DNA from 2 places in the Halanaerobium sehlinense genome. Region 2 is predicted to be linked to the other one. Evidence: riboswitches for the same ligand, from Rfam matches in the RefSeq annotation. Region 2 holds a riboswitch; the other holds the start of a gene.
The links. Region 2 has a riboswitch for FMN ahead of ACZ446_RS08735 (ECF transporter S component). Riboswitches for the same ligand answer to the same signal wherever they lie in the genome.
Positions count from the first base shown of each region.

Region 1: linked by a shared signal. The riboswitch ahead of ribD (bifunctional diaminohydroxyphosphoribosylaminopyrimidine deaminase/5-amino-6-(5-phosphoribosylamino)uracil reductase RibD) and the one ahead of ACZ446_RS08735 (ECF transporter S component) in region 2 are both predicted to bind FMN.

Region 1 is NZ_AP042442.1:1,162,344-1,169,474, reverse strand. Features, by position in the region: gene ribH (6,7-dimethyl-8-ribityllumazine synthase) at 1-303, opposite strand, end outside; gene ACZ446_RS05615 (bifunctional 3,4-dihydroxy-2-butanone-4-phosphate synthase/GTP cyclohydrolase II) at 406-1,602, opposite strand; gene ribE (riboflavin synthase) at 1,660-2,322, opposite strand; gene ribD (bifunctional diaminohydroxyphosphoribosylaminopyrimidine deaminase/5-amino-6-(5-phosphoribosylamino)uracil reductase RibD) at 2,379-3,500, opposite strand; FMN riboswitch at 3,712-3,826, opposite strand; gene ACZ446_RS05600 (hypothetical protein) at 3,948-5,234, opposite strand; gene ACZ446_RS05595 (LTA synthase family protein) at 5,251-6,822, opposite strand.
Region 2 is NZ_AP042442.1:1,773,534-1,780,664, forward strand. Features, by position in the region: tRNA gene ACZ446_RS08705 (tRNA-Phe) at 1-62, opposite strand, end outside; tRNA gene ACZ446_RS08710 (tRNA-Met) at 84-160, opposite strand; tRNA gene ACZ446_RS08715 (tRNA-Lys) at 168-243, opposite strand; gene ACZ446_RS08720 (LysM peptidoglycan-binding domain-containing protein) at 400-1,653, opposite strand; gene trmL (tRNA (uridine(34)/cytosine(34)/5-carboxymethylaminomethyluridine(34)-2'-O)-methyltransferase TrmL) at 1,706-2,191, opposite strand; gene ACZ446_RS08730 (MBL fold metallo-hydrolase) at 2,250-3,008, opposite strand; gene ACZ446_RS08735 (ECF transporter S component) at 3,063-3,617, opposite strand; FMN riboswitch at 3,702-3,823, opposite strand; gene ACZ446_RS08740 (SpoIID/LytB domain-containing protein) at 3,870-5,999, opposite strand; gene ACZ446_RS08745 (PhoH family protein) at 6,017-7,131, opposite strand, start outside.

The sequences.
Region 1 (7,131 bases), 610 kb from region 2:
AGCAACTCCCTTAGAAACTTCTGCAGAAACATAGTCAAAGTGAGGTGTTTCACCTCTAATTACTGCACCTAAAGCGATAACTCCATCATATTTTTCTTTTGCTGCTATTTTTTTTGCAGTTAAGGGTATTTCAAAAGCACCAGGAACCCAAACTACATCAATATCAGCTTCATCCATTCCATGTCTTTTTAAAGCATCTACTGCACCTTCTAACAATTTACCTGAAATAAATTCATTAAAACGACCTACAATAACTGCTGTTTTCATTCCCTGTGCATTTAATTTTCCTTCAATAGTTTTCATTTTATCAGTCTCCTTTTTAAATTTATTTATAATTTTGTTAAACTTGATTTCCAAATCATAATTATTATTTATCTTAAATAATTTCATTAAGACTTTTTTGAATTAATGATCAAAGTCTAAAAGATGTCCCATTTTATCTTTTTTTACCTTTAGATAAAATTCGTTTTCCTGATTTGGGTCAATCTCTAAGGGAATTCTTTCGGTCACCTTTAGTCCATATCCCTCTAAACCAACTATTTTGGTTGGATTATTTGTTAGAAGGCGAATTGTTGAAAGGCCTAGTTCACTCAGTATCTGGGCTCCAATACCGTAGTCCCTTAAATCTGGCTCAAAACCTAAAGCCACATTAGCTTCAACTGTATCCATCCCCTGATCCTGCAGCTGATAAGCTTTAATTTTATTAACTAAACCGATTCCTCTTCCTTCCTGACGCATATATAAAACAACACCACTGCCTTCATCTTCTATTAGCTGTAAGGCTGCTGCCAGCTGTTCACCACAGTCACATCTTTTTGAACCAAAAATATCACCTGTGATACACTGTGAGTGGACTCTAACTAATACATCTTCCTCATTTTCTATATTACCTTTGATAATTGCAATATGCTCTTTATCATCTACCTTTGTTGTGAAAACCTTGATTTTAAAATCTCCAAAATCAGTTGGCAGTTCTGCTTCAGCTGCTAAATTAATCAGTTTATCTTTTTCTTTTCTGTAATTAATTAAATCTTCTATAGAAATTAACTTTAAATCGTGCTTTTTAGCAAATTCTTTTAGGAATGGAAGCCTTCCCATTTCACCATCTTCTTTGATAATTTCACAGATAACACCAGCTGGTTTTAATCCTGCTAGCCTTGCTAAATCAACAGCAGCTTCTGTGTGACCGGCCCTTCTTAAAACCCCACCTTTTTTTGCGATTAAGGGGAATATATGTCCAGGCCTCATAAAATCTTCTGCTTTTGATTCAGGATCAATTAGTTTTTGAATTGTTAAAGCTCTTTCTTGAGCAGAAATTCCAGTTGTAACATTTTTATGATCAACCGAAACAGTAAAAGCAGTCCCATGTGATTCTGTATTTTTTTCTACCATCATCTCTAAATCAAGTTTTTGACTCAATCCAGCTTCGATCGGAGTACAGACCAGACCTCTGGCCTCTTTAATCATAAAATTAATGGCTTTTTTATCTACTTTTTCAGCAGCCATCAAAAGGTCACCTTCATTTTCTCTATCTTCATCATCAACTACTACAACCATTTTTCCAGCTTTGATATCTTCTATCGCTGCTTCTATTTTATCCATATTAACTCTCCCTCCAAATCAAAATTTATATTAAGTTTAAGTTTATTATCTGGTTAATTAAATAAAACCATTTTCAGCTAAAAAACTTTTAGAAATCTTTGTATCCTGCTTATTTGGCTGGTCTAAATTATTAAGCATTTTATAAACATATTTACCCAACATATCAGTTTCAATATTGACTCGATCACCAGCACTTAAAAGTGATAAATTAGTTTCAGCCCAACTTTCAGGAATTAAAGATATTTTTAGAATCCCATTTTCAATTCCCATTACTGTCAGACTGACTCCGTTTAGAGCTACTGATCCTTTTTGAACAATAAATTTTTCTGTTTCTTGGTCTACTTTCATCTCAATTATCTGAGCATTATTTTCTTTTTTTATTGACTTTACTACAGCAGTTGAATCAACATGACCTGTAACAAAATGGCCGCCAATGAAATCATTTGCTTTTAAAGATTGTTCTAAATTCAAGATTGAGTCAGGTTCTAAATCTCCCAGATTTGTTGCCTTAAGTGTTTCCGGCATTACATCAGCTCTAAAATAATCGCTGCCATAATCAACCACTGTTAAACAGACTCCATTAACTGCAATACTGTCACCAGTTTTAACGTTTTCTAAAACTTTTTCTGCCTTTATTTCTAATTGATATTTATTATTGCCTTTAAATTTTCTTAAAAACTTACCCTTTTCTTGAACTATGCCACTAAACAATAAATCCACCTCCTTAAAATATATCAATCGCTTATTGAAGATGTGCTTTAATTCTGTTATAGAAACTATTTTCTTTCAGCAATCAGTAATATATTATCTCCCAGTAATTTTTGTTCTAAGATTTTCAAATCAACTGCATCTGACATTAATTCTGGCCCTTTACCACAAAAAGAAGCTGTGCCATCACTACCACCATAGATTTTTGGAGCGATAAAATAGTAGAATTTATCAACAAGATCTTCTTTTAAAAAAGTGTGGCTCAGTTTGGCTCCTCCTTCAACTAAGAGGCTGCTTATTTTCCTCTGGCTTAAACTTTTTAAAACTTCTTTGAGATCAAAGTATTTATTATTAGATTCCAAAGATAGTATTTCCACCATTTCTTTTTTTGATAATTTTTCTTTTTTTTCTAAAACAGCTTTATCACTATTTGCCGCCGTAATTATTAAAGTTTTTGCTGTTGAATCCTGATTTATTAATTTTGCATCCAGCGGTATTTCTAAATCAGGATCTAAGATAACCCTTAATGGATCAACTCCCTCTTTATTATCTAACCTTGCTGTCAGGGAAGGGTCATCAGCCAAAACAGTTCCAATTCCGACAATTATGGCATCAACTCGATGTCTTAGTTTATGGCCTTCTAATCTGGCAGCTGAATTAGTTATCCACTTTGAATCACCAGTTTTACTCGCAATATAACCATCTAAAGTTTGAGCTTTTTTCAAATAGACAAAAGGATAATCACTTTGAATATATTTCAAAAAGATCTCGTTTAATTTCTGAGCCTCTTTCTTAAATAATCCAATTTCCACTTCAATTCCAGCTTTTCGAAGCATCTCTATTCCTCGGCCAGCTACCTCAGGATTGGGATCGACCATTGCTACTACTGCTCGGCTTATTCCATAATCAATTAACTTTTGTGCACAGGGAGGAGTTTTGCCGTAATGACTGCAGGGTTCTAAACTAACATAAATATCTGCTCCTACAGCTTTTTCTCCTGCCTCTTCAAGTGCAAATACTTCTGCATGTGGGCCACCATATTCCTGATGATAACCTTCACCAACTATTTTTCCATCCTTTACAACTACAGCTCCAACCATTGGGTTCGGTGAAGTTCTTCCTTCTCCCAACTCAGCCAATTCTAAAGCTCTTTTCATATATTTTTGATCAGCATTAGAAAATTCCTGCATTTTATACCTCCAATAATCTGCAATAATCCCTTTAAATTTATTAATATCAGAAAAATTAAGTTAAACTATAATTCTCTTTAAAATAGAAAAAGCCCCTCCAAAACTGGAAGGACTTTAAATAGTCGAATATTATAATATAAGTAAATTAAACCGGTTTACCTGCAGCTAAAAAAATTATAGTGCTCAGTAAACAAATTAGATTAATAAACTTATAACCTAACTCCCTTCCAGACTTTACTGTCGGTTCTGCATTTCATCAGATCAATCCTCTTGGATTTGTGGACTTTACCACCGGTAGGGAATTTCACCCATCCTCGTTAGTTTTATTAAATTTTCTAGTTATATTTTAGCATTTTAACTGCAGCTTGTAAAGTAATTTCACATAAAAACTTGCTGCTACTTCTTTTGAGACTGTTTTTGTCTTTTAATTTGTAAAATAATTAAAACTTATTCCAGACTCAAATCATCAATTGGCCCCCAAAACTTTATTGAATAAAAGCCAGCTTCATTTCTGCTTATTTGCTGATTTAAAACAAGCTGCAGAAATGAATTAAGCTGTTCTGCTTTAGCAGTTTGAGGTTTATATTTCAATTCGGCACTGCTGATATATGGCATATCTTCACTATAATTATATTCAGCAGTTAAATCAGCAAGCAGCATTGATGAGTCTAATTCAGATTGGCTGCTGCCGGTAGGATGACTGTACTGCTGCTGGTAAGAAAAACTATTAATTAGTATTTCAAATTGATTATTTTCAGCAAGGATACCAAAACTATTCTGATTTAATTGCTGAGCTAAAATTTCTGCCAGCACAAGTTTAAATTCTGTTAGTTTTAAATTGAAATCAAGCTGATTAGCTCTAACTCTATCATTTAAATTTGATAGATCAAAGCTCCCATTAAAACCAAACTGTTTAAATCTTAAATCCTGATAAAAATTATTTGCTTCAAAATCTATATCTTCTGCTGTCAGGTGGAAATCATAATCACCCTTCAATTCTTCAAAAGTAATTTGCTGTTTTTGATCACTATAGTCTATAATTGATTCAAAGTTGTAAATTAAAGTTAAAAGCTCACTGCTTAAATTAAATTCTTTGAGATTAAAATTTCTTTGATCTTTATTATAATCTGCTCTGAAAACAAAGTTATTAAATGTTGATAGTCCGGCCCATGCTTCATCAGTTAGGCCATAGCTTCTATAGTAAGGGAAATTATATTTAAGCTCAGCTGCAGTAAAATCCAGCTGATGATCACTGTCTAATAAGGGCTGCAGATTATTATCATTTTTAAAGGCCAAAAATATTTCTTCAGTTAAATTACCTCGATAGTGCAGCTCTGCCTCCTGAAAGTCAAGTTGATAATTCTCATTTAAATTTGAAAACCTTATTTGATAAATATTACTATCTAAATCTTTATCTAGTTCAAAATCTTGGTTTCTAATATAATTTAATATCTGCCGCCAACCAAAGTTTATTTCTGCCTGATTAATAATTAAATTAAATTGATCAGCCTGAGATAAATTAAGATTTTTAATATCTATCTTTTGGAGTAAGGGATTACTTGTAACTTCTATAGACCTCAGCTGATAATTATTAGCTGAAGCTGCCTCTCTCATTTCAGCTGTTACATCTTCGGCAATTTTTTGTCCATAATAATAATTGGCTCCAAAAATAACTGCTGCTGCAAATAACATTATTAGAATGTAAACTGACGCCCTCTTAAAAAAATTCTTCATTTAATAACCTCCCAATTTATTGAGAATCTGATTCTGATATACTTTTTTTCATAATCTTTTGCATATAATCTATCAGATTGACTATTCTTTCCTTTTCTGATTCTTTCAGAGTTATTTTTTTTGTTTCTTCACTTTTTAATGCTATTCTTTCGAAGTCATTTTTCTGATCTGAGCTCATTGGTAATCTTACAAATAGGTTATCATTATACAAAATTTGAGGCATCTCATGTAAAAACAAAACAGGTCTTTCTTCATTTTTTAATAAAGAGTTTCCTAAAAAACCCTCGGGTTTTTCTCTATCCCCTAAAATATCTAAAATTGTTGGTGCAATATCTGTATGGGTTCCTGTTTTATCAATTATTTTTGCCTGAATTTGAGGATTAAAAATCATTAAGGGAATATTTTCTGGCTCTTTTGCTGAAGACTCCATCAGAAAGTTGCCGCTGGAATTATAACTTTCCTTTTTGATATCAGAACTGTGATCAGCATAAAAAACAAAAAGAGTATTTTGATAAAGGCCTTTATTTTTTAATTTCTCAAAAAAATTTTCAACTGCAAGATCAGTAAAGTAAAGTGAATTAAAATAATCTTTGACTATCAGAGGCTCTAAGTCCTCAAATTCTGGTTGACTATAATCTTCTGGATAAAAATCAAATGGTGTATGGCTGGTAACAGTTATATAAAAGGCAAAAAAAGGTTTTTTAGCCTGCTGTAGATAACTAATTGATTGTTCAAAAAAATCATAATCATTGATTCCCAAATAACTTTCTTCAGCAACTTTAGCATTTTCTAGCGTAAAATCAGCCCGATGATAAAATTTATCAAAACCCATTTCCGGATAAGCTTTATCACGATAAAAGAAATCCCCCTTGTTTCCATGAAAAGCTAAAAACTCATAATTTCGTTCTTTTAATACCTTTACTATAGAATTAAACTCTGACATATCATTAGTTTTAAAAGCATAAGTTTTATTTCTAGGATAAAGTGAAGTTAAAAATGAAAATTCAGCATCAAAACTTCCATTAACATGTTGAGCATAGATATTATTAAAGTAAAGTGATTTCTTTTTTAATTTATTTAAAAATGGAGTTATTTCCTGATTATTATGTTGATAACCGATTATTTTTTGATCAAAAGATTCAAGTTGAATTACAATTATATTTTTAATGTTTTCTAATTTATGAGTTTGGCTTAAATCTTCTTCCTCCACAATTTCAGCCTCATCTATTTCCTCAACATCTGTTTCCTCCTGATTATTTAAAATGATATACTCGGCAGCATAAAGAGGTAAAATACCATAGACACTAACAAAGGCAGGAGTACTGTGTTCGTATAATTCTAAAAAGCCATTTACTGCATAAAGATTATTTGTATAGTATATATGACCTCCTAAAATTACTATAATTATTAAAAAAATTGTTAAAATAAACTTTCTGGAATCTTTATAAATTGATACCTCATCAGATTTAAGGGCAGAACTGTGGTAAAATAAAAATATTAAAATAGGTATTTCAAAAATAAATAACAGGTCATGATAACCAATCAACTGTCGGAATAAAACTTTAAAAGGACGTATGCCTTGGCCCATCGTAATATCAGCGACACTTAAATAATTAGAGAAATATTTATTGTACCATAGATTTGCAAAAAAGAAAGCTGTAAAAAAGAGGTGAATTATAAATGTGATGTAAATTCTTTTTTTATTCTTTAATAAATAATTTGCAGATACTAAAGCCAACAATATCATAATAATATTTTTTGAAATTAAGATATAAAATGAACTAACTTGAAATATATACCAGTTAAGATAATTATATTTTGTTAAGAATCCTGTGAGAAAACAGAAGAATATAATCTTTTCCTTAAAAGTAAATTTGTTAAAATATCTCAATTTATA
Region 2 (7,131 bases):
AGAATCGAACTGTCGACACGTGGATTTTCAATCCACTGCTCTACCGACTGAGCTATTCCACCTAATATGTAATTAAATAAAAATGGTTGCGGGGACCGGATTCGAACCGATGACCTCCAGGTTATGAGCCTGACGAGCTACCAGACTGCTCTACCCCGCGCTATAAATGGTGAGCCATGGAGGATTCGAACCTCCGACAACCTGATTAAAAGTCAGGTGCTCTGCCAACTGAGCTAATGGCCCATTTCTCTTGCGACGCTTTTTATAATATCAATAATCCAGGTGCTTGTCAAGAAAAAATCATAAAAAAGTTTAAAAATCTTTATAAATAGTAAATTTTATTGAAAATAAAAGGCAGACAACAACCAGCTGCCCACCTTCAAATTTAAAATTATTAAACTAAGGTAAGTAATTTTTAGGATTTAGCGGTTTTTCATTTTGTAAAACTCCAAAATGAAGATGAGGCCCAGTACTTAAACCTGTATTTCCAGATAAAGCAACCTGCTGACCCTTATTAACCATTGATCCTTTTGCTACACTTACTCTAGAGTTATGGGCATAAAGAGTTTCTACCCCTCGTCCATGATCAATAATAACTGTATAACCAAAACCATTCATCCAACCACTATGTACAACTTCTCCTGCAGCTGCTGCTTTCACAGGAGTGCCTGATCGCACAGCAATATCTAAACCATTATGAAATAATCTTGTTTTCTTAATGGGATGATTTCTCCAGCCAAAATTAGAAGTAATTCTTCCATTAACAGGCCAGATCAAAGAACCACGACTTAATGTAAAGGGTCCTCTTTGATAATCAGTAATTATTAGCTCATCACCAGCAAAAATTCTATCTCCACTCAAATTATTTGCACTTCTAATCGAATCCACATTAGTACCATACATCCTGGCAATACTGCTTAAAGCATCTCCTCGTTGAACTTTATGAACAATAGGATCATTAGGCGTTGATTTACTTGAAGTAGTTTTAGCTGCTGTTTTAGTACTTCCACCAGCCGCCTTCGAATTCAGTAAAGGCAGTACCAGTTCCTGGCCGGCTTTAATAAAATCTGAATTAAGACTATTTGCAGCCATAATCTCTTCGACAGGTAAATTTCTGCGTGCTGCTATTGCTGATAAAGTGTCTCCCGGACGAACTGTATAATATATTTTAGCTTCAGCTGCTTTTTCTTGATTGGTATTAGTTTTAGCTGCATCATCTCTTGGAATTTTTAAATCCTGTCCCGGTCTAATAGTGACAGATGTCATATTATTAAACTCCATAATCTCTTCCACACTAAGATCTTTTGACTTAGCAATTCCTGACAGAGTATCTCCATTATCTACCACATATAGTTCATAAGATACTTTCTCAGAAATCATTTTTTTCAATAACTGACGAGTATTGTCACCGGCTATTCCATCAACCGATAAATTTTGACTACTCTGAAAATCTTTTACTGCTTCTTCAGTGCTGCGTCCAAAAATACCGTCGGGTGCTGTATTATATCCAAGAGTTTTTAAATACTTCTGAATTTCCATTACATCTCTTCCACGATCATTCAGCTTAACCTGGAACGCAGAAACTGTAATAGTTATTGACAAAAGAAAAACTAATAAAATTATTAGCGTAGTTAAAAAGTTATTTTTTTCCATATCTCCCCTCCTTTCTCCAATTTCTTCTACTATATATATTTCTAGATAAAAGTTAAATTTCCTCTTTATATTTTCCTTTTTTGTTTAAATTTTTAAAATTATTCTGTCTTAAGGCTTCATAAATAATAATAGACACTGAATTAGAAAGATTTAGAGACCTTAAATTGTCCAGCATCGGAATCCTAATGCAGTTTTCTAAGTTTGCTTCTAATAGATCTTCTGGTAAACCCGCTGTTTCTTTGCCAAATAAAAAATAATCATCTTCCTGATATTTAAGATCAGAATAAGCTGCTGGGGCTTTTGTAGTTGCATAAAAAAAGCGCCCTCCCTTATTCTCTTCAAAAAAATGATCTAAATTATCATAATAACTGATATCTAATTTATCCCAGTAATCAAGACCCGCTCTTTTTAAATATTTATCTGAAGTTGAAAAGCCTAATGGTCTAACTAAGTGCAGCTTTGAATTTGTTACTGCACAGGTTCTAGCTATATTACCGGTATTTTGTGGTATTTCTGGTTCAACAAGTACTATGTTCAATTCTATCACCTTATTTTAATTGATTTATGTTGCTTTTTATGAAAGATCCTTACTAAATCTAAATATCAATAACAAGGCCATCATAAGCAGGACTTACATGGTCTGGCAGATAATCATCTAATTTTTCATGGTCTAACCTGTGTGACATATGAGTTAAATATCCGTTTTTTAAAGATAATTTATCAACTAATTCAACAGCCTGGTCAACAGACATATGTGTTGGGTGCTCTTCAAATCTAAGAGCATCTACAGCAGCATATTCAATTCCATCCAGAAGCTTTAATGAACTTTCAGGAATATAACTGCAGTCTGTTAAATAAGCAAAATTATTAATTCGATAAGCTAAAATTTGATTATCTCCATGGTAGATTGGAACAGCTATAACTTGAAGATCTCTAAATGTGAATTTCCTCTCTACTTCTTTTAGAATAACCTGTGGTATTCCTCCACCTGGATTATTATCTGAAAAAATATAAGGAAAAATCCTTTTGATGTGATTCAATGTTTTCAAATCACCGTAAACCGGCATTTCTTTACCCTGATACCAGTTTAGAGCCCTTATATCATCAAAACCCATAATATGATCTGCATGAGCATGAGTCATTAAAACTGAATCAACATTCTTTATCTTATTATTTATCAATTCCAGCCTCATCTCAGGTGGAGTATCTATTAATAAATTATATTCATCACTTTTAACATGAATGGAAGTTCTCATTCTTTTATTTTTTGGATTGTCAGACTGACAAACCTCACAATCACAGGCTATCACAGGTACCCCATGAGAGGTTCCTGTTCCTAAAAATGTTATCTGCAAAAAAACATCTCCTCTCATGAAAATTTTATCTTAAAATTGGGGTATTTGTCAAACTTATTCGGCCAGTTCTTCCCGTTTAATTAGGGATTTGCTCCGCATAAAGTTAGCAAGTTTTTTATAAATCAAAACTGTTATCACAGAATTAATAACAGCTTTAGCCAAATTAAAAGGTATAATACCCGGCAGCATCATCTGTAAAACCTGTTCTCTTGGAATTCCATAAAATATTGGGTTTAAGAGCAGGTTAGCTCCTGCCATAACAACTGTCATTGCAATAGAACCAATAGCCAGTCCTTTGACAGCACCAAGTTTATTATGATGCTGCTGATAAAAATATCCCGCAACTCCTGCAAATACACCTGTTGCTAAAAAATGCATAAAGGCTCCAAAAGAACCTCCAAGACCCGTGAAAACAGCCATTAAAATCGATAAAATAAAAGTTGCTCCTAAAGCTGCACCCGGGCCAAATAAAAAGGCAATAATCAATATTGGAATATCTCCTGGTTCGTAAATTAAAAATGGTAAAAACATTGGAAAACGAATTAACAGCATTAAAACTAAAGAAAAGGCTGCTAAAACTGAGGTTGTAGTAATTTTTTTTGTATCCATTCTCTATCTCCTTCTATATTTATTTATTATCTCCATTTTGGGCAAAAAAATTAGCCCTGCTTAGAAAACAGGGCTTCTTAATAATTTAATCTTCTTTATTCCGGACTTTACCGTCGGTACTGGAATTTCACCAGTTCAGCTGCAGCTCGTGGACTATACCACCGGTTAGGATTTGCTCAAAAGCGCACCATACCCTGAAGATAATATTTTCTTATTATTTTAATTATAAGCAATAACTGCTGTAAAAGCAAATTATTCTTGTGAATTATAGTTAATTATTTCAACTCCGGGATAAAAATGCTTGATAATCTCCTGGTAATTCCAATTAGCTGCAGCCATGCCTGCAGAAGCAGATTGATCAAGTCCTAAATTGTGGCCCCAGCCTGATCCATAAACAAATATTTCTTTTAAATAGCCATTTTGATCAAAATGACTGTTAAAGTAAAAGCGGCTGCTTTTTAAACCACCAAGAACTCTTCTGATTTGAGAAACACTGTAATTTTTCTCAGACTGTTCTCCAAAAATTGTTAAAGAAGTTATCGTTCCACCCCGGGCACGCTTATCAACTTTGATCCTTTTAATTTTATCCAAACCACTGCGGTACTCAATAATTTCTGCAGGAACTTTTAACTGCCAGCGGTAGTTACTGCTGCCATAATCTTTAGAATATGATTCTGGAGCAGACAAAAGCCACTGCTGCAGTTCTAAAGGATTTAAAGGAAAATCATAGCGATCAACCTTCATCTGATTTGATCCCCTAAGATAGGGTAAATCTGCAGACCAAATTTGATCACTGCGCTCAGTATAGCCACCACTATTACTGCTGAAAACAGCTTCAATAATTTGGCCTTCAAAAACTGCAGTTTCTCCCTGAGTTTCCAGTACTGACTCAGTAGTACGCTGATGTTCGCTCATTATACCGTTATAAGCGGCACAGTGGACACTGGAACAGAGATCATAACCATCACTGCTGTGGCGTCCCAAATTGTTTAAAGTATAACTTCTGGCTGCTACAGCCTGGGCTTTCAGAGCTTCTTTAGGCCAGCTGGCATATATTTCAGAAGGAACTACAGAAATTAAATAGGGTGTTAATTCTACCTGATTTATTAAAGTAAAGTTGTCTCCCTCCCCTTTAATTATCATCTCACCCCTATACTGCCTATTTCCACTTCCCTGCCAGAAATAACCCTGACCATAGCTGATATTATAAACATAAAAAGAAGAATTCTCCTGACTGCTGTAAAGCTGATATTCTAATTGAGAATTTCCAAGTCTAACTCTTCGTTCTTTACTGCTGATATAAATTGAATCAGCTTCAAGCTCTAACAAATAATTTTTTCTGGCCTTACCTTTAAATATAATTTTCCCCTGATAAATAATAGAAAAGGGATCTGAATACTGAAAAAGTAAGTGTTCATTGTTTTCCTGCAGTCCAATTCTCAACATCTGTATCTTCTTCTGATCTAAAATTTTTTGCGGCCTCTCCCAGGAAGCCTCCAGGTTAAAGGGATTAATTTCTTCAGGCTGCTTCTGATCTTCTTTTGCTGGTTTTAAGCTGGGGTATTTTTCCTGATAATAGTTAATTTTCTGGTAGGCCAGCTCTTTAAACCATCCGTAACCCAGTGCGCGCTGCCAGTGATTATAGGCTTTTATTTCCTCCCCGGCTTTTTCCAGCATTTGAGCCATATCTTTGTATAAATAACTCTGTGACCTGTTAGCCTGATATGCATTTTCATAATCATTAAAAGCTGCTAAATATTTTTGCTGGAGTTTATTTAGTTCAGCCCTGAGTAGGTAAAATTCTGAATCAGTACCCTTTAAATCATCTAGCTCCAATAAATATTTTTTAGCATTTTTATAATTTTTTAAATCTAAATTATTTTTTACTAAATAATAATATTTTTGAAAGAGAAAATGATGCGATTCAGTTTCTGAATTTAGCTCCTTATTTTCGGGGTTAAATTTTATTTTGTTTTCTAAAATATAATTTGAAGCTAAATTATTATTTAATTCATAAAAATTAACAGCTAAACTTAAATAATCTTGACTCTGTTGACTTAAAATAGAAGTCTCAAGCAGAATCCTATTTTCCTCTTTTAATTTATTTTGCTCACTGTAAACTACAGCCAAATTTCTTCTGCTTTCTAAATTATAAGGATCCAGATCAATTATTTGCTGATAATAATATTCTGCCGATTGATAATTAGCCTCATAAAAAGCTTCTTTTGCCATTTCAAAAAATTCTTCAATGTTTCTATTTCTGCTCTCCTGAGCCAGCATTACACTCTTTTTTGATTCTTCCTCATAAAAATAATCAAAAACTGGAATTAAGATCCCCAAAAGGAGAGCAGAAATAATAATCAATCTAAAAACTTTTTTCATTAAATACAACTCCTAGTTTAAAGAAGATCACTAGCAATTTCAGCCAGTTCTGATCTTTCACCTTCTTTTAACATAATATGACCGGCAATTTTTTGGTCATGAAATTTATGAGCCAGATAGTTCAAACCATTTTTATGAAAATTTAAATAAGGATTATCTATCTGGAAAGGGTCTCCAGTGAAAATCAATTTTGAACCCTCTCCGGCTCTAGTTACAATAGTTTTTACTTCATGCAGAGATAAGTTTTGAGCCTCATCAATAATGATAAACTGATCTGGAACTGAACGTCCCCTGATATAAGTAAGAGCTTCAATTTGAATTAGATCTTTATCTAATAATTTTTGATAAGCAAACCTTGCATCTTTATTGCGGTGGACTATAAAGTCCAAATTATCAAAAATAGGCTTCATCCAGGGGCCCATCTTCTCTTCTACATCTCCCGGCAGGAACCCGAGCTCTTTTCCCATTGGTTGAATTGGTCTGGCTACCAGAAGTTTTGAGAAAACCTGCTCATCAACTACTTTTGCCAGTCCAGCAGCAAGTGCCAGCAAAGTTTTACCTGTACCCGCTTTACCGGACATTGTTACTAATTTAATTTCATCGTCAAGCAGAAGCTCCATAGCCATCTGCTGCTCTCTATTTCTGGCCCTAATCTTAGCAGGTTGACTCTTATTATAGCGCAGCGGAACTAAATTATCGCCATCAAAACGAGCCAGAGCAGTATTTTTATTACGATCATCTGCTGTCAACTGCACAAATTCATTTGGATATAAAGAATCATCAAGCTGATTTAACTCTGATAAAGAAAGTTTTTCCTCTTCATAAAATTTATTAATTAAATCTGACCCACACATTATTTCTTTAAAACCTGAATAAACCTCTTCTTCTTTTAAGCGGGAAGAACTGTGCTCTTCAGCCTCTAAACCATATGCATCACAGATTAAACGCATATTAATATCATCAGAAATCATTATAACTTTACGGTCTGTATTCTCCTTTTGTAGATGAATAGCGGTAGAAATTATCCGATTATCCATCTTGCTGGAGCTCAAACCGCGGGGAAGCTCTAATTCGCCGTTAATTATAATTTTGACTATACCACCTGATTCTAATTCAACACCATCATGAAGAT